Regions from separate parts of the Geobacillus sp. CAMR5420 genome, predicted to be linked through region 2. Evidence: riboswitches for the same ligand, from Rfam matches in the RefSeq annotation. Region 2 holds a riboswitch; each other region holds the start of a gene.
What was found. A riboswitch is a leader RNA that binds a small molecule or an ion and turns the genes downstream of it on or off. The one in region 2 is predicted to bind S-adenosylmethionine.
Positions count from the first base shown of each region.

Region 1: another riboswitch for S-adenosylmethionine. It lies ahead of DI44_RS09650 (hypothetical protein); the one in region 2 lies ahead of DI44_RS11885 (methionine biosynthesis PLP-dependent protein).
Region 3: another riboswitch for S-adenosylmethionine. It lies ahead of DI44_RS02020 (methionine ABC transporter ATP-binding protein); the one in region 2 lies ahead of DI44_RS11885 (methionine biosynthesis PLP-dependent protein).
Region 4: another riboswitch for S-adenosylmethionine. It lies ahead of mtnW (2,3-diketo-5-methylthiopentyl-1-phosphate enolase); the one in region 2 lies ahead of DI44_RS11885 (methionine biosynthesis PLP-dependent protein).

Region 1 is NZ_JHUS01000030.1:72,431-76,587, forward strand. Features, by position in the region: gene opp4A (oligopeptide ABC transporter substrate-binding protein) at 1-1,746, shown strand, start outside; SAM riboswitch class I at 1,797-1,901, shown strand; gene DI44_RS09650 (hypothetical protein) at 1,952-2,308, shown strand; gene DI44_RS09645 (VOC family protein) at 2,325-2,708, shown strand; gene DI44_RS09640 (PaaI family thioesterase) at 2,889-3,371, shown strand; gene DI44_RS09635 (PaaI family thioesterase) at 3,727-4,143, opposite strand.
Region 2 is NZ_JHUS01000022.1:66,803-70,959, forward strand. Features, by position in the region: gene DI44_RS17815 (YjcZ family sporulation protein) at 1-128, shown strand, start outside; gene DI44_RS11905 (stage VI sporulation protein F) at 255-512, shown strand; gene DI44_RS11900 (GNAT family N-acetyltransferase) at 630-1,064, opposite strand; gene DI44_RS11895 (YjcG family protein) at 1,066-1,587, opposite strand; gene DI44_RS11890 (alpha/beta hydrolase-fold protein) at 1,686-2,414, opposite strand; SAM riboswitch class I at 2,601-2,711, shown strand; gene DI44_RS11885 (methionine biosynthesis PLP-dependent protein) at 2,913-4,016, shown strand; gene metC (cystathionine beta-lyase) at 4,020-4,157, shown strand, end outside.
Region 3 is NZ_JHUS01000063.1:49,177-53,333, reverse strand. Features, by position in the region: gene DI44_RS01990 (arsenate reductase family protein) at 1-114, shown strand, start outside; gene gcvH (glycine cleavage system protein GcvH) at 211-594, shown strand; gene DI44_RS02000 (YusG family protein) at 670-906, shown strand; gene DI44_RS02005 (toprim domain-containing protein) at 1,005-1,364, shown strand; gene DI44_RS02010 (thioredoxin family protein) at 1,361-1,678, shown strand; gene DI44_RS02015 (hypothetical protein) at 1,824-2,171, shown strand; SAM riboswitch class I at 2,245-2,354, shown strand; gene DI44_RS02020 (methionine ABC transporter ATP-binding protein) at 2,442-3,470, shown strand; gene DI44_RS02025 (methionine ABC transporter permease) at 3,460-4,128, shown strand; gene DI44_RS02030 (MetQ/NlpA family ABC transporter substrate-binding protein) at 4,144-4,157, shown strand, end outside.
Region 4 is NZ_JHUS01000024.1:53,112-57,268, forward strand. Features, by position in the region: gene DI44_RS11590 (carbon-nitrogen family hydrolase) at 1-707, opposite strand, end outside; gene DI44_RS11585 (pyridoxal phosphate-dependent aminotransferase) at 806-1,993, shown strand; SAM riboswitch class I at 2,078-2,186, shown strand; gene mtnW (2,3-diketo-5-methylthiopentyl-1-phosphate enolase) at 2,264-3,505, shown strand; gene mtnX (2-hydroxy-3-keto-5-methylthiopentenyl-1-phosphate phosphatase) at 3,502-4,157, shown strand, end outside.

The DNA of each region.
Region 1 (4,157 bases), on a different contig from region 2:
CTCGTGCTCGCCGGGTGCACGGGCAAATCCGACACAACGAGCGGAAAGGGCAACAATAACGAAAAACCGGCGGCTCAGAAGGAAGACATCAGCAAATTCCCGATGACGGTGAAAAACGACGGGAAAATCATCGACGGCGGCGTGTTGAAATACGGCCTTGTGTCCGATACGCCGTTTGAAGGGACGCTCAGCTATGCATTCTACACCGGAGCGCCCGACGCAGAGATTTTGCAATTTTTTGACGAGTCGCTTTTCCGGACGAACGGTGACTATGAAATTACAAATGATGGGGCTGCCACGTATGAGTTGTCGGATGATAAAAAGACGATGACAATCCATATTAAAGACAATGTGAATTGGCATGACGGCCAGCCGGTGACCGCTGAAGACTTGGAGTATGCGTATTTGGTCATCGGCCATAAAGATTACACCGGCGTCCGCTATGGCGATGCGCTCATCCAAGGGATCGTCGGGATGGAAGAATATCACAGCGGCAAAGCGGATAAAATTTCCGGCATTAAAGTCATCGACAAAAAGACGTTGACGATCACATGGAAACAGGCCAATCCGTCGGTGTTGACCGGCATTTGGGCGTATCCGCTGCCGAAGCATTACTTGAAAGACATTCCGATCAAAGACTTGGCGAAATCGGATAAAATCCGGAAAAACCCGATCGGGTTCGGTCCGTTTAAAGTGAAGAAAATCGTTCCGGGCGAGTCGGTAGAGTTTGTTCGCAATGATGACTACTGGGCTGGCAAACCGAACTTGGAAGGCGTCATTTTGAAAGTCGTCAGCCCGCAAGTCGTCCTGCAAGCGCTGAAAAAAGGCGAAATTGACGTCGCTGAGTTCCCGACTGACCAATATTTGAACGCGAAAGGGACGAAAAACATTCAGTTTATCGGTAGAGTGGATTTGGCGTACAACTATATCGGCTTTAAACTCGGCCATTGGGATGCGAAAAAGCAGGAAAACGTAATGGACAATCCGAAATTCCAAAACAAAAAACTGCGCCAAGCGATGGCGTATGCCATCAACAACCAAGAGGTGGCTGACCGCCTGTATCATGGCTTGCGCTTCCCGGCGAACACGCTCATTCCGCCGTCGTTCCCGGGCTATCATGACAGCTCCATCAAAGGATATACGTACAATCCGGAAAAAGCGAAACAATTGCTGGATGAAGCGGGATATAAAGATGTGGATGGCGATGGCCTCCGCGAAGATCCAAACGGCAAAAAATTCAAGATCAACTTCTTGGCGATGAGCGGTGGGGACATCGCTGAACCGCTGGCCAAATTTTATATGCAATGCTGGAAAGATGTGGGCCTCGATGTTCAGCTTGTAGACGGACGCTTGGCGGAGTTCAACTCCTTCTACGATATGGTCGAAAAAGACGATCCGAAAGTGGATGTCTACGCCGCCGCTTGGGGAACTGGAACGGACGTCGACCCGTACGGATTGTACGGCCGCAACGTCATGTTCAACTACTCGCGCTGGGTGAATGAGAAAAACGATGAACTGTTGGAAAAAGGCCATTCCGAACAGGCGTTTGACAAAGAATATCGTCGGAAAATTTACAGTGAATGGCAAAAGCTGATGAACGAAGAAGTGCCGGTCATCCCGACGTTGTATCGTTCGGCCATTTATGCCGTCAACAACCGCGTCGCCAACTTCACGGTCGATCCGGGCTCGAAACTGACGTGGAAAGATGTCGGCGTCACGTCCGAGCAACCGGAAGTCGAACAATGACGATTGTTGCCTTTGATGATGTATGATAAGATAGAAGATAAATTGCATACGTCTTATCAAGAGTGGGCGAGAGAACGGGCTTGATGACCCCACAGCAACCTGCCGCAGGCAAGGTGCTAACACCCGCAAAGCGGTTTCGCTTTGGATGATAAGAACGGCTCATGGCCCCTTTCGCATCATTCCGAGGCGAAGGGGGTTTTTGTCGATGGGAGGTGAAGGAGAAACAGTGGAGGAGGCGGTTTCGCTCCGCGCTTGCATGGCCGCTCATCTCCCTGCCGCAGCGTTCGCCGTTTGTGTCATGCGCTGTGTGCAGGCGGAGCTCATCCGGTTTGACCCTAAGGCGGCGGTGCATGTCGACCGTGGGGACGGATACGTTCATTTGTATGGGGAAGCGCAAGGAACAGCCTTTTCGTTGTTGTTGACCGACAGCGAGGCGGACGAATGGAAGGCGGACGGACCGTACGCCCTTGACCGCTACATATGGACAGAGCTTGGGAAAAAAGGGATTTTCCCGATGCAGATGACGCCGTATTTACAAGCAGTATGGTTAACTGAGTCATAGAAAGGAAGAGGGACGAATGGCAGTCAAAAAATTTGAACATGTCGGCATTCAAGTGAAAGACATCGAAGCATCGAAAGAGTTTTATCAAAATGTTGTCGGCTTAGAGCTGCTCGACGAAATGATTCATACGAACGGCACGATGAAATTGGCGTTTTTAGGGATTGGCGGCTCGATCATTGTCGAGCTGATCGAAGGATACAATCCGGATTTGCCGACGGAAGGAAAAGTGCACCATGTGGCGTTTACGGTGGAAGGCATTGAGCAGGAGAAAGAACGGCTTCAGTCGCTCGGTGTGCCGCTTGTGTGGGAAGAAATAACGACACTTCCGAACGGAGCAAAATATTTGTTCTTCCTCGGGCCCGACGGCGAATGGATCGAGTTTTACGAGCCTGCTCGATAAATGGCGTCACGCTAGGCGGCCAGCTGTTTGGGCCGCCTATGAATTTGCCGTCTGGCGATTGGCGCTTCGTTCCATTTTTCTTCGTATGGCCTTGCCTGCCGCTAGACAACAACCGTCCATGTAGGAGTCGTCGTCTTCTCGATTCAATGGTATACTAGAAAAAGAGAGGGGGAGGATGACGTGGAAGAAATGATCGTGCACGCGATTCAAGACGACTACCCTGATGAATTCGCCTGGTGCTACGGCTGCGGGCGTCTGAATGAACAAGGCCACCATTTTCGCACCGGGTGGCGGGGCGACAAAACGGTGACGGTGTATACGCCGCGTCCGGAACATACGGCGATTCCAGGGTTTGTGTACGGCGGGCTGATCGCCTCGCTCATTGATTGCCACGGCACCGGTTCAGCGGCGCTTGCCTTGCATCGGAAAAACGGCCATGAACCAGGGAGCGGGGAAACGCCGCCGCGCTTTGTCACTGCGTCGCTTCACGTCGATTTCGTCAAGCCGACGCCGCATGGAGTGCCGCTTGTCGCCGTCGGCACTGTGACGGAGATTCATCCGAAAAAATGGAAAGTGGACACCGAAGTGTTCGCCAACGGCGAACTGTGCGCCCGCGGGCAAGTCGTCGCCGTCGTAATGCCGAAAACGTTTGTCCGTGGGTAACAAGCAACAAAAGGCGCCGGAGAGCGGCTGTTTTTGACAGCGCTTTCTCCGGCGCTTGGCAACTGGTCGAAAACGGCTGCGCCTCACCTCGTTTCGCCATTGAGGACTGATGATGTCATGAAAAAGGCAACTCGACAACGCCTCTTCTCAAGTGGGGAAACCTTGTGAAATTGGTTCTCCTTTTTCAACAAAACCACCGATTTGGCGAACATCATCGTTTTTCACCGGTTTTCTCGGATTCCTCTGATCATCGCTTTCCATGCGTTTCAAAACAACAACAGCAGCTGCTGTTTGGCCTCGTCGAATCCAAGGAGAACGAGCATGCGCAAAAACGCCTTTTGGAGATCCATCACCTTCACGGTTTGTCCATGATCAGCACCGACGACGTGGCGCTCGCCACCTCTTTGCCGTTTTGCCGCACGATGGCGGTTACATAGGCGACGGTTTTCCCGAACTTTTCCACCCGCGCCTCGATTTCGGCTTCTCCAGCCGCCGCTGGGCGGTGAAACGTCGTCTGCAAGTTGATGGAGGCGTGCATTTGGTCATCGCGAAGCAAGGTCGTCACTGCATACGCCATGAGAATGTCCGCCGCCGCCCCGACGAACCCGCCCATAATCACCCCGTTGCCGTTGAGCAGCGATTCGCTGATTGTCCATACGCCTTTCGCATAGCCGTCTCGGGCTTCCGTCAGGCGGACGCCGAGCGTTTCGTCGCATGGGGGCGGCGCGCTTTGACCGGCGATGACAGCGTGCAAGTTGGTCATTGGCTTCATGTGGAACACCCTTT
Region 2 (4,157 bases):
TGATGGGCTTCTGCGGTTATGGTTATCCTTACGGCTACGGCTATGGCGGTGGCTATGGCGGTGGCTTTGTGCTGATTGTCGTGTTGTTCATTTTGTTGATTATTGTCGGCGCGGCATTTGTCGCCTAACGGAAAAAGCGAAAGGGGTACGGGCCGTTTCGGCGCCACGGAGCGGCTCGTATTTTTCTTTCCCTAATTTGATGCACGCCGAGGCGGGAGCATCATACGATATAGCAGGGAGAAGGAGGCGGAACGATGGATCAGCAATTTTTTAAAAACATCGAAAAGAAAACAGGTGTCAATATGAAAGACGTTTTTGAGCTCGCCAACTCGCTGCAAAACGCCAATTTCAGCGATGAAAAAACGGTGCGCCAAGTGGTGAAGCGGGTGGCGCAAATTGCCAACCGGAAAGTGCCAAAAGAACTTGAGGATCAAATCGTCAAGGCGATCGTCCATAACGGCAAGCAAATTGATTTCAATACGATCGCCAATATGCTGAACAACAAAAAGTAAGCAAAAGGGAGCTTGCGTGCGCACAGCTCCCTTTTGCTCTGCTTGGCTCAGGAGAGCGAAACGATGTTCGATGATCCCAAGCCTTGGATCAGTGTAGACGAGGCTGTTCTATGGCCATCATTCGAGCGATTTCACCATCGTGACATGTGGGATGCCGGCGTCCATAAAGACGCCGGAGACGGTCGTATAGCCGAGCTTTTGGTAAAACGGTTCTGCGTGCGTCTGGGCGTTCAGTTTCGCCGTTTTCGCCCCTTTTGTTTTCGCCAGCTGTTCGATCGCTTCCATCACCATCCGTCCGGCGCCGCGGCCGCGGTAGGACGGCAGGACGCAAATGCGCTCGATTTTGCCGACGCCTTCGTCAATGAAACGGAGTCGCCCAGCACCCACCGGTGTTTGGCCATCATACAGGACGAGGTGGAACGAGTCGTCCTCGAATGCGTCGATTTCCTCGTCTTCCGGCACGTTTTGCTCCTCAATGAATACGAGCCGGCGGACGCGCAAGGCGTCTTCGTACAAAGCGCGATCTTGCGTTGTGCCAATCGCAATGTTCATCTCAGACCGTTTCCTTTCCTCCGACGATAAACGTTTCATAGACGGTCCACGAGCCGTTTTCCAGCTGATAGAGAAGATGGAAGCGGTCGACGGTCTCCTCGAAGTGCACATCTTGCAGCTTCAGCTGGCTGTAGACGTCCGCATATTCTGCGCCCGGCAAATCGCGGCCGATCGTAATGTGAGGCACGAACACAAACTCCGGCTTTCCGGCGAACAAGCCGCTGTGCAGTTGTTCATGAAGGCGCTCGAGCACGTCGTTTGGTTCCACCTTCAAATAAATGATGTTGCTTGTCGGGTAAAACGAGCTGAATTTCGTCACTTTGATCGGAATGGGAGGTGTTTCCGCCGCAATGCGGCGCAACTCTTTCGCCATTTTTTTTATTTGCTCCTCATCCGCTTCAAATGGGTATTTCAGCGTAATATGCGGCGGGATGAGGGCGTAATGGCTGTCGTACCGTTTCCGGTACGAGTTGGCGAAGTCCTGAATCCGTTTTGGCGGAAAGATCACAATGCCGTACTTCATTTTGTTTTCCCTCCTTGAACCAGTTCTTTTTCCATGCACAGGAAACGCACGGAATGGATGCGGCGGCTTCGACATCTTTGAAGTTGCTCCGTTTTGTCCTATAATGATAAAACAGCGGCTACGGCCCGGGGTACATCCGGCTGCCAATACGTCCACGCATGGCCGCCTTCGAACTCATGGTACGTATAAGCAAACCTTTTTTCCATAAACAAGTCCCGCGCCATTCGATTCGGGGTGATAAAATCGCGCACATGGCCATCCGTCGTTTTCACCGCTGTTTCCTCTGTGCCAACAGAATGGTAAAGCGAAAGGAGCGATGGATCGCGGAATGAGCGGATGCGCGCCAATACCGAGTCATCGATATAGGGGGACTGCATGGCGATTTTCCCAAATGTATGCGGATACAACAACCCGGCTAGAAGCGACACCGTTCCGCCGAGCGAATCGCCGATCAGCGCCCGGCCTTTGCCCATTTGGTATGTCGGCAGTTCGCGGTCCAAAAACGGGACGAGCTCATGGGCTAAAAAACGAAGGTATGCTTCGTGCTTTCGTCCTTCCGGGTGGTATTTCTCGTAGCGGTCGTTGACGTTCCGATACGGGATGCCGACGACGATCGTCCGGTCGATTGTTCCTTCTTCCATCAGCGTTTCGATGACGGTTTTCATTTTTCCATACATAAAATAATCTTTGCCGTCTTGCGCGATTAATAAAGAATATTTGTAAAGCGGCGAAAAATTGCTTGGCAAGTAGATGAGCAGTTCGATTTCTTCTTGCAGCTCTCCGCTGTACAACTTGCAGTCGCGCATCGTTCCTGTTGCTGTCGCCATGACCATCCTCCATGAAAGCGTAAGTTCATCTGTTATTGTAACATATTTGCGCCCAAAGATGTTAATGAAGGGCTCGAATTTTTCGCGAATTTGCCGAATCGCACCGCTGACAAAAAAATGGCTTGCAAAAACGTGGGGAATGCGTTACATTTTTATTAAATTTAAAAAAATTGAATACGCGTCCCATTCTTATCAAGAGAAGCGGAGGGAACTGGCCCAATGAAGCTTCAGCAACCAGCCGCCCGGCGGCCAGGTGCTAAATCCAGCGAATTGAGCATTCAATTCGGCAGATAAGAAGAAGCATGACCATGTGCGTATGGAAAAGTCTTCTTCTTAGAAGACTTTTTTTATTTACTCAAGCGGCCGCTTCCATCAACCGCGAGGCGGTTTCGGACGAAGGCGCTTGGCCGCTGCCCAACGGACAGTGGTGCTTCGTTGGGCATTAAGTGGTCGGCCGTTGATCCATGATGGAATTTTCAGCAGAAGGAGAGAGATGAGATGGAGAAACTGGAGACGTTGTTAGCGCAAATTGGCAACCGGAGCGAAACGGTGACGGGGACGGTCAACCCGCCGGTTTATTTTTCCACCGCCTACCGCCATGCCGGCATCGGAGAGTCGACCGGGTTTGACTACATCCGCACCGGCAACCCCACGCGCAAAATCGTCGAAGAAGCAATCGCGAGACTGGAAGGCGGCGACCAAGGCTATGCGTTCAGCTCCGGCATGGCCGCCATTCAGACGGTGCTCGCCTTGTTTGAGAGCGGAGATGAGTTTCTCGTATCGGCCGACCTTTACGGCGGCACGTACCGCCTGTTTGAGCGCGGCTGGCGCAAGTATGGTCTTGGATTCCATTACGTCGATTTTGCTGATCTCGCTGCGGTGGAAGCGTGTATCACCGAAAAAACGAAAGCGATTTTCCTGGAAACACCGACGAACCCGCTTATGCATGAGACCGATATCCGCGCCGTCTCCGAATTCGCCAAGCGGCATGGGCTTTTGTTGATCGTTGACAACACGTTTTATACACCGGTGCTTCAACGCCCGATCGAACAAGGCGCCGATATTGTCATCCACAGCGCCACGAAATATTTAGGCGGCCATAACGACGTGTTGGCTGGCCTTGTCGTCGCCAAGGGCGAGGAGCTCTGTCAACGCCTGGCCGAGTATCAGAACGCCATCGGCGCGGTTTTGTCGCCGTTTGATTCGTGGCTGTTGATTCGCGGGATGAAAACGCTGGCGCTAAGGATGCGCCAGCATGAAGAAAACGCCAAGCGCATCAGCGCCTTTTTGCGCGAACATGAAGATGTTACAGACGTCTTATATCCAGGAAGAGGCGGGATGCTGTCGTTCCGGATTGCCGATGAAAAGTGGGTGAACGGGTTTTTAAAAAGCTTGCGCCTCATTACGTTCGCGGAAAGCCTGGGCGGAGTCGAAAGCTTTATTACGTACCCAGCGACGCAGACGCATGCGGACATTCCTGAGGAAATCCGCATCCAAAACGGTATTTGCAACCGGCTGCTCCGTTTCTCGGTCGGCATTGAGCACGCTGACGATTTGATCGCCGATTTGGCGCAGGCATTGAAAAACATGAAAGAGGTGTAAGCGATGGAACAGGAATGGGCGTTTTCGACGAAACTGCTCCATAACGAATGGAAAGTCGACCGCGAAACGGGGGCGGTGAGCGTGCCGATCCAGCACGCCTCCACGTTCCATCAGTTCGATTTCGATTCATTCGGCAAATAC
Region 3 (4,157 bases), on a different contig from region 2:
TGGCTCGCCTCGGACGGGATGTTGGTCAAACGGCCGATTTTGACGGACGGCGAGCGGGTCGTCGTGGGCTTTCGCGAACAAGAATACGAGGCGTTTTTCGCGGCGGGGACATAAAAAATTTTTTGCAAAATCGGGTGAATTCAGTGAGTTTTTGCGGAAAATCGGTTATGATGAAAAGGAATATACATTTTGTCGCAATGGAGGGATACGATGAACACGCCGAAAGAACTTCGCTATACAAAGGAGCATGAGTGGGTGCGCGTGGAAGGAGAGAACGTGCGCATCGGCATTACGGATTACGCCCAATCAGAGCTTGGCGACATCGTCTTTGTCGAGCTGCCGGAAGTCGGCGCAGAGGTTACGGCGAACGAGCCGTTCGGCAGCGTTGAATCGGTGAAAACGGTCTCGGAATTGTATGCGCCGATCAGCGGCACGGTCGTTGAAGTGAATGAGGCGTTAAATGACCATCCGGAGTACGTGAACGAATCGCCGTATGACAAAGCGTGGATGATCGTCGTCAAACCGAATGATTTGAGCGAAATCGACAATTTGTTGACGGCGGAACAATACGAGGCGATGATCAACGAAGGATAAACGTTCCTGCAATCTTCGCTTCGATTCGGGCACTCTATACATACCGGAATTTGATTGAAAAAAGGGGTGCTCGCGATGGCGCTGCAAACGACGCGCATAGATGTCACGGACCGGATCATCGGCAAACTGAACGGCCGCTCGCTGGAGTTGTACGAGGAAGGAGAGCTCATCGGGCGCCTTCCGCTTCCGGCGGCCGTCCCGTTGAAAAAGGGGTATACCGAACAAAACGGAAGAATTTACAAACAGGTGACCGCTACCGTTGAGCCGGACCAAAAATATGTCGATTGCGACGGGGAAGCGGGCTGGTGTTGAAAGGCAACGGTGGATGGCCGTTGCTTTTCATTTTCAACATTTGGCCGGCGCAAGACATACAATAATAGTATCCTCATTTGAAGTTAGGTGGGTCGGACATGCGACGCGTGGAAAAAGTGATCATCGTCGAAGGGCGATCAGACAAGCAAAAAGTGGCGGCGGTGCTGAACGAACCAGTCGTCATCGTCTGCACAAACGGCACGATCAGTGATGCGCGCCTTGAGGAGCTGGCCGATGAGCTGGAAGGATGCGATGTATACGTCTTGGCCGATGCCGATGAGGCGGGAGAAAAATTGCGCCGGCAGTTTCGCCGCATGTTTCCAGAGGCGGAGCATCTTTACATTGACCGGGCGTATCGCGAAGTGGCGGCCGCTCCGCCTTGGCACTTGGCGCAAGTGCTGTTGCGCGCTCGTTTCGACGTCCGCATCGAATCGCTCATGAGGGGAAGAGGCGAGTGAAAGCGATCGACCGAAACGATGTCATGCGAGTGGTGGAAGTCGAGCCGCTTCTGGCCCTTTACTTGTATACCCCGCTGTGCGGCACGTGCCAGCTGGCGCGGCGGATGCTCACGGTGGTGGAGCAGTTGTTTCCGGCGCTGCCGTTTTACGAAACGGACATCAACTATATCCCTGAGCAGGCCGTTGCGTGGAAAATTGAAAGCGTTCCTTGCCTGCTTCTTTTTAGGGACGGAACGGTCGCAGGCAAGTGGTATGCCTTTCATTCCGTTCCGTATTTGTACGAAGTGATTCAAGCCTGCTTGCCGTCCCGATGATTCGCCTTTTTTTGACGCTGTTTGACACATTTCTTGGGAAATGACAAAAACGGCGCTCGTTCGTCAACGGGTTGTCGAGATTTTTGTAAAGGATTTCTCCTCTTCAGGTGGAAGTGAAAAAAATAAAAATGGGGAGGGGATATCCATGGAAATGCGTGAATTAGTTGGGCAGTTCGTGGAACGGATGCAAGTGTTGCGCCATTTGGTGCCGATTTTGCCGGATGAGCAGCTGTATGTTCGGTTTGAAAGTGATGACGAAACCGCCTTGCTGTTGATCGGCAAGGAATCAGCCGCTAGAGGGATGGAAAACGATGAACGGAAAACATTGACGGTGCGCGGTTCCAAAGAGGCGCTCGCGTCCCTGCTGAACGGCGAACTGAAGCTGCAGCAGCTCGTCCGGCTGCGCGAAGTGCATGTATCGGGAAGCTTTCGTCATCTGTTGCTGCTTGAGTCGCTCCTCCATTTGGCTAAGCCTTATCGGGACGTCGGATAAAAAAGATGTTGACACGCTTCGACAGACAATGATACAATCACATTCGTAGTCAATTGAATAGGCGATTGTTGCGCTCTTATCAAGAGAGGTGGAGGGATGTGCCCAATGAAGCCCGGCAACCGTCAGCGCATGTGCTGAAATGGTGCCAATTCACACAAAGCGGCCTGCTTTGAGAGATAAGAGACGGAATGGTGCACAATACCTTTCTGTTCTCTGCGGGCAGAAAGGTTTTCTTTTTGCGCTCTGCCGCTTGGGGAGGAAGGTGAAACGATGATTACACTCGAACAAGTGACGAAAATCTATCAAGCGGCCAACGGTTCGGTCACAGCCGTCGACAATGTGTCGCTTGAGATTCGCGAAGGAGAAATTTTCGGCATTATCGGCTACAGCGGCGCTGGGAAAAGTACGCTCATCCGCTTGCTCAATGGGCTCGAGAAGCCGACGAGCGGCCGGGTGGTCGTCGCCGGGCGCGATATGACGCGCGTGAAAGGGCGGGAGCTGCGCAAGGCGCGCCAAGAAATCGGGATGATTTTCCAGCATTTCAACTTGCTTTGGTCTCGCACAGTCAGGGAAAACATTGCCTTTCCGCTTGAAATTGCCGGCGTCCCGAAAGAGGAGCGGAACAAGCGGGTGGATGAATTGATCGAGCTTGTCGGCCTTTCCGGGCGCGAGGATGCCTACCCGTCGCAGCTGAGCGGCGGGCAAAAGCAGCGGGTCGGCATCGCCCGGGCGCTCGCCAACAACCCGAAAGTCTTGCTGTGCGACGAGGCGACATCGGCGTTGGACCCGCAGACGACCGATGCGATTTTGGACTTGCTCGTTGACATCAACAAGCGTCTCGGGCTGACGATTGTGCTGATCACCCATGAAATGCACGTCATCCGCAAAATTTGCGACCGCGTTGCGGTGATGGAAAGCGGCCGAATCGTCGAGCAAGGCGAAGTGTTGCATGTGTTCCGCAACCCGCAGCAGCCGATTACGAAACGGTTCGTCAAGCAGCTGATCGAGCCCGAGGAGACGGAAGAGGCGATTTCCCATTTGTTTGGCCAATACCCGAGCGGGCTGATCGCGCAGCTGACGTTCGTCGGCGCGGCAGCCGGAAAGCCGCTCATCAGCCAGGTCGTGCGGCAATTTGCCGTCGATGTCAACATTTTGCAAGGGAAAATTTCGCAAACCCATCAAGGCGCCTATGGGGTGCTGTTTGTGCACCTCGACGGGGCGAGGGATGAAATCGACCGGGCGCTTGACTATATTCAACGCCAGCAGGTGGCGGTGGAGGTGATTCACGATGCTCGCTAACCTCCTGCCGAACGTGCAATGGGAGACGGTGTGGGCGGCGACGGTCGAGACGCTGTATATGACGGGAGTGGCGGTGGCGGCCACTTTCGTCCTCGGAATCGTTCTTGGCTTGCTTCTATTTTTGACAGCGAAGGGCAACCTATGGGAAAACCGGTTTGTCAATACCGTGGTTGCGGCGTTTGTGAACATTTTCCGCTCTATTCCGTTTATTATTTTGATCATTTTGCTCATTCCGTTTACAACATGGCTCGTCGGGACGATGCTTGGCGCCAATGCGGCGCTGCCGGCTTTGGTCATTGGGGCCGCGCCGTTTTACGCCCGCATGGTCGAAATCGCTCTTCGCGAAATTGATAAAGGCGTCATCGAAGCAGCCCAAGCGATGGGCGCCTCAACGTGGACGATCATTTGGAAAGTGCTGCTGCCGGAGTCATTGCCGGCGCTTGTCTCCGGCATTACGGTGACGGCGGTGTCGCTCGTCAGCTATACAGCGATGGCTGGAGCCATCGGCGCCGGCGGGCTTGGGAACTTGGCGTATTTGGAAGGGTTCCAGCGCAACCATAACGATGTGACATTTGTCGCAACCGTATTGGTGTTGGTCATTGTATTTATCATTCAGCTGATCGGTGACTTTGTCACTTCGAAAATCGATAAACGATAAAGGGGGAAACAACTGATGAAGAAATGGTT
Region 4 (4,157 bases), on a different contig from region 2:
TCGGCCGAGAGAATGCCCGGCTTCTCGTCCGCCTCGGCGATCACTTCGCCCCATGGGTCGATGACGAGCGAATGGCCGGCAAAGACGTTGTTCGGGTCGCGGCCAGCCCGGTTGCAGGCGACGACGTAGCATTGGTTTTCAATCGCCCGCGCCATCAAGAGCGTCCGCCAATGGTGCAGGCGGGGAAGCGGCCATTCGGCGACGACAAACAGCACTTCCGCCCCAGCCAAAGCATGGGCGCGAATCCACTCCGGAAAGCGGATGTCATAGCAAATGACCCCAGCGCACGGCAGCCCGTCAAGCGAGAACAAGCCTGGCTCGTTTCCCGGCTGCAAATACAAATGTTCATCCATCAATTGGAACAGGTGAAGCTTGCTGTATTCGCCGACGATTTGGCCATGACGGTCGGCCACGATCATCGTGTTTGTCACGCCGGCGGCTGTTTTTTTGGCGACCGAACCAGCGACGAAATGGACGCCGTACGTTTGCGCCAATCGGGAAGCGAGCGCCTTCGCCCGTTCGGCGCCTTCGTCGGCAATTTCATCCAGGCGCGTCAAATCGTAGCCGGTCGTCCATAACTCTGGCAGCACGATGATGTCAGCGCCGTCTTTGGCAGCGGATTCCACGGCCTGTTCGGCTTGCTGTTCGTTTTTTGCTGGATCGCCAAATGCAATGTCAAGCTGCAGGCAGGCGATGCGGATCGTCATGAGCGTTCACCTCGGAAAAAAATTTTTCTTTACATTTTGCTTTTAACGATATATGATGTTGCACTAGAATTTCAAGAATTTTTGAGAAGGTGTGGACGATGACGATCGAATTTCCCTTTTCCGAACTGCTTGAACAGCTGCCGAAGCAGTTTTTCGCCTCGCTCGTGGCGAAAGTCGGTGCGAAGATCAAGGCGGGTTATGATGTGATCAACTTAGGGCAGGGCAATCCGGATCAGCCGACGCCGGCGCACATTGTCGAAGCGATGCAGAAGGCAGCCGCGAACCCAAAATACCATAAATATTCGCCGTTTCAAGGCTACTCGTTTTTGAAAGAAGCCGTAGCGGCGTTTTACGCGCGCGAGTACGGGGTGACGATCGACCCGGCCCGCGAGGTCGCCATCTTGTTCGGCGGCAAGGCCGGGCTTGTCGAGCTGCCGCTTTGCCTCGTCAACCCGGGCGATGTGGTGCTTGTCCCGGACCCGGGCTATCCGGACTATTGGTCGGGGATCGCGCTTGCCCGCGCGCGGATGGAGATGATGCCGCTTTCTTCGGAAAACGGATTCTTACCGGATTACGAAGCCATTCCGGAGTCGGTCGCCGACCGAGCGAAGCTCATGTTTTTAAACTATCCGAACAATCCGACCGGTGCGACGGCGACAAAGGAATTTTTCGCGGAGACGGTGGCGTTTGCCGCCAAGCACGGCATTGCCGTCGTGCACGATTTCGCTTATGGGGCGATCGGCTTTGACGGCCGGAAACCGGTCAGCTTCCTGGAAGCCGATGGGGCGAAAGACGTCGGCGTCGAAATTTATACGTTTTCGAAAACATACAATATGGCCGGCTGGCGTGTGGCGTTTGCCGTCGGCAACGAGCGGATCATTCGGGCGCTTGAGCTTTTGCAGGATCATTTGTATGTCAGCTTGTTCGGCGCCATCCAAGAAGCGGCCGCCGCGGCGCTCCTTGGTCCGCAAGATTGTGTCACGGAGTTGGTCGCATTGTATGAGGCGCGCCGCAATGCGTTCATCGCTGCGCTCTGCGAGATCGGTTGGGAAGCGCCGGCGCCATATGGGTCGTTTTTCGCCTGGCTTCCGCTGCCAAAAGGCATATCATCCGCTGAGTTTGCCGACATGCTGCTTGAGCGGGCGCATGTCGCCGTCGCCCCAGGCATCGGGTTCGGCGAGCACGGCGAAGGGTATGTGCGCGTCGGCCTCTTGACCGATGAAGCGCGGCTTCGCGAAGCAGCGGAGCGGATCGGCCGCCTTGGATTGTTCGAAAAAAATTTTTGAAAAATGATTGACAACGCCAATCGGCGATGTCATAATTCAAAGTAAATTTGCCAATTGTTTGACAAGTGCATAAACGAGCAGGCTTTCTTATCAAGAGCAGGCGGAGGGACGAGCCCAATGAAGCCCGGCAACCGGCTTGGCGCGCGCCAAGCACGGTGCTAATTCTTGCAGCGGAAACGCTGAGAGATAAGAAGAGCGCCATGGATGAGTGACGCCTCTTCTTAGGAAGGGGCTTTTTTATTTCGCCATATATTGAAAGAGGGATGGACGATGAGTGCAGTCATTGCGACGTATTTGCTTCATGATGAACACGATATTCGCCAAAAGGCGGAAGGAATCGCGCTCGGCTTGACAGTCGGCACATGGACCGACTTGCCGCAGCTGGAGCAAGACCAGCTTCGCAAGCATAAAGGGGAAGTCGTTGCGATCGAAGAGCTTGACGAGAGCGAGCGGGTAAACGCCTATTTCGGCAAGCGGTTGAAGCGGGCAATCGTCAAAATCGCTTACCCGACCGTCAACTTCAGCGCCGATTTGCCGGCATTGTTGGTGACGACGTTCGGCAAGCTGTCGCTTGACGGGGAAGTGCGGTTGCTTGATTTGGCATTTCCGGAAGAATGGAAGCGGCAGTTTCCGGGGCCGCGCTTTGGCATCGCCGGCATTCGCGAAAAGGTCGGAGTGTACGACCGCCCGCTGTTGATGAGCATTTTTAAAGGCATGATCGGCCGCGATTTGGCGTACTTGACGTCGGAATTGAAAAAACAGGCGCTCGGCGGCGTTGACCTGGTCAAAGACGATGAAATTTTGTTTGACAGCGAACTTCTTCCGTTTGAAAAGCGGATCACCGAGGGCAAGGCGGCGCTTCAGGAAGTGTACGAACAAACAGGCAAGCGGACGCTGTATGCCGTCAACTTGACCGGCAAAACGTTTGAACTGAAAGAAAAAGCGAAACGGGCGGCTGAGCTTGGCGCTGATGTGCTGTTGTTTAACGTCTTCGCTTATGGGCTTGACGTGTTGCAGGCGTTGCGCGAGGATGAGGAGATTGCGGTGCCGATTATGGCTCACCCGGCGTTCAGCGGCGCTGTTACGCCGTCGGAGTTTTATGGGGTGGCTCCTTCGCTTTGGCTTGGAAAGCTTTTGCGGCTCGCCGGCGCCGACTTTGTCCTGTTCCCGTCGCCGTATGGCAGCGTGGCCTTGGAGCGTGAGCAGGCGCTTGGCATCGCAAGGGCGCTCACCGACGACCAAGAGCCGTTTGCCCGGGCGTTTCCGGTTCCGTCGGCCGGCATTCACCCGGGATTGGTGCCGCTCCTTGTCCGCGATTTTGGCCTTGACAGCGTCGTCAACGCCGGCGGCGGCATCCACGGCCACCCGGACGGGGCGATCGGCGGCGGAAAGGCGTTTCGCGCCGCCATCGACGCAGCGCTGGTCGGCCGTCCGCTTCGTGAAGCGGCGAAAGACAACGAGGCGCTGCAAAAGGCGATCGACCGCTGGGGCGCTATTGAGGTGGAAGCATGACGAAACAACTCGTTCTTTTTTGCGATTTTGACGGCACGATCACGGAAAACGACAACATCATCGCGATTATGAAACAGTTCGCCCCGCCGGAGTGGGAGGCGCTAAAGGACGACATTCTCGCCCAGCGCATCTCCGTTCAGGAAGGCGTCGGAAAAATGTTTTCGCTTCTTCCGTCAGCGCTGAAAGGGGAGATTGTTGACTTTTTGCTTAGCACCGCCCGCTTGCGCGAAGGGTTCCGCGAGTTTGTCGCATGGACAAAAGAGCAAAGCATCCCGCTCTATATCGTGAGCGGCGGCATCGACTTTTTCGTCTATCCGCTGCTTGAAGGGCTCATTGAACCGGAGCGCATTTTTTGCAACGGCTCCGATTTCAGCGGTGAGACGATCCGCATCACATGGCCGCATGCATGTGACAGCCGGTGCCAAAACGGCTGCGGCTGCTGCAAGCCGTCGCTATTGCGCAGGCTTGCCCGCCCGGACGGGTATCACGTCGTCATCGGCGATTCGATCACCGACTTGGCGGTGGCCAGGCAAGCCGACTATGTGCTGGCGCGCGATTTTCTGCTTGAAAAATGTCAAGAGCTTGACCTGCCGCACGCGCCATTTGCGACGTTTTTTGACGTGATGGATGCGTTGCAGCGAATGGAGGTGAT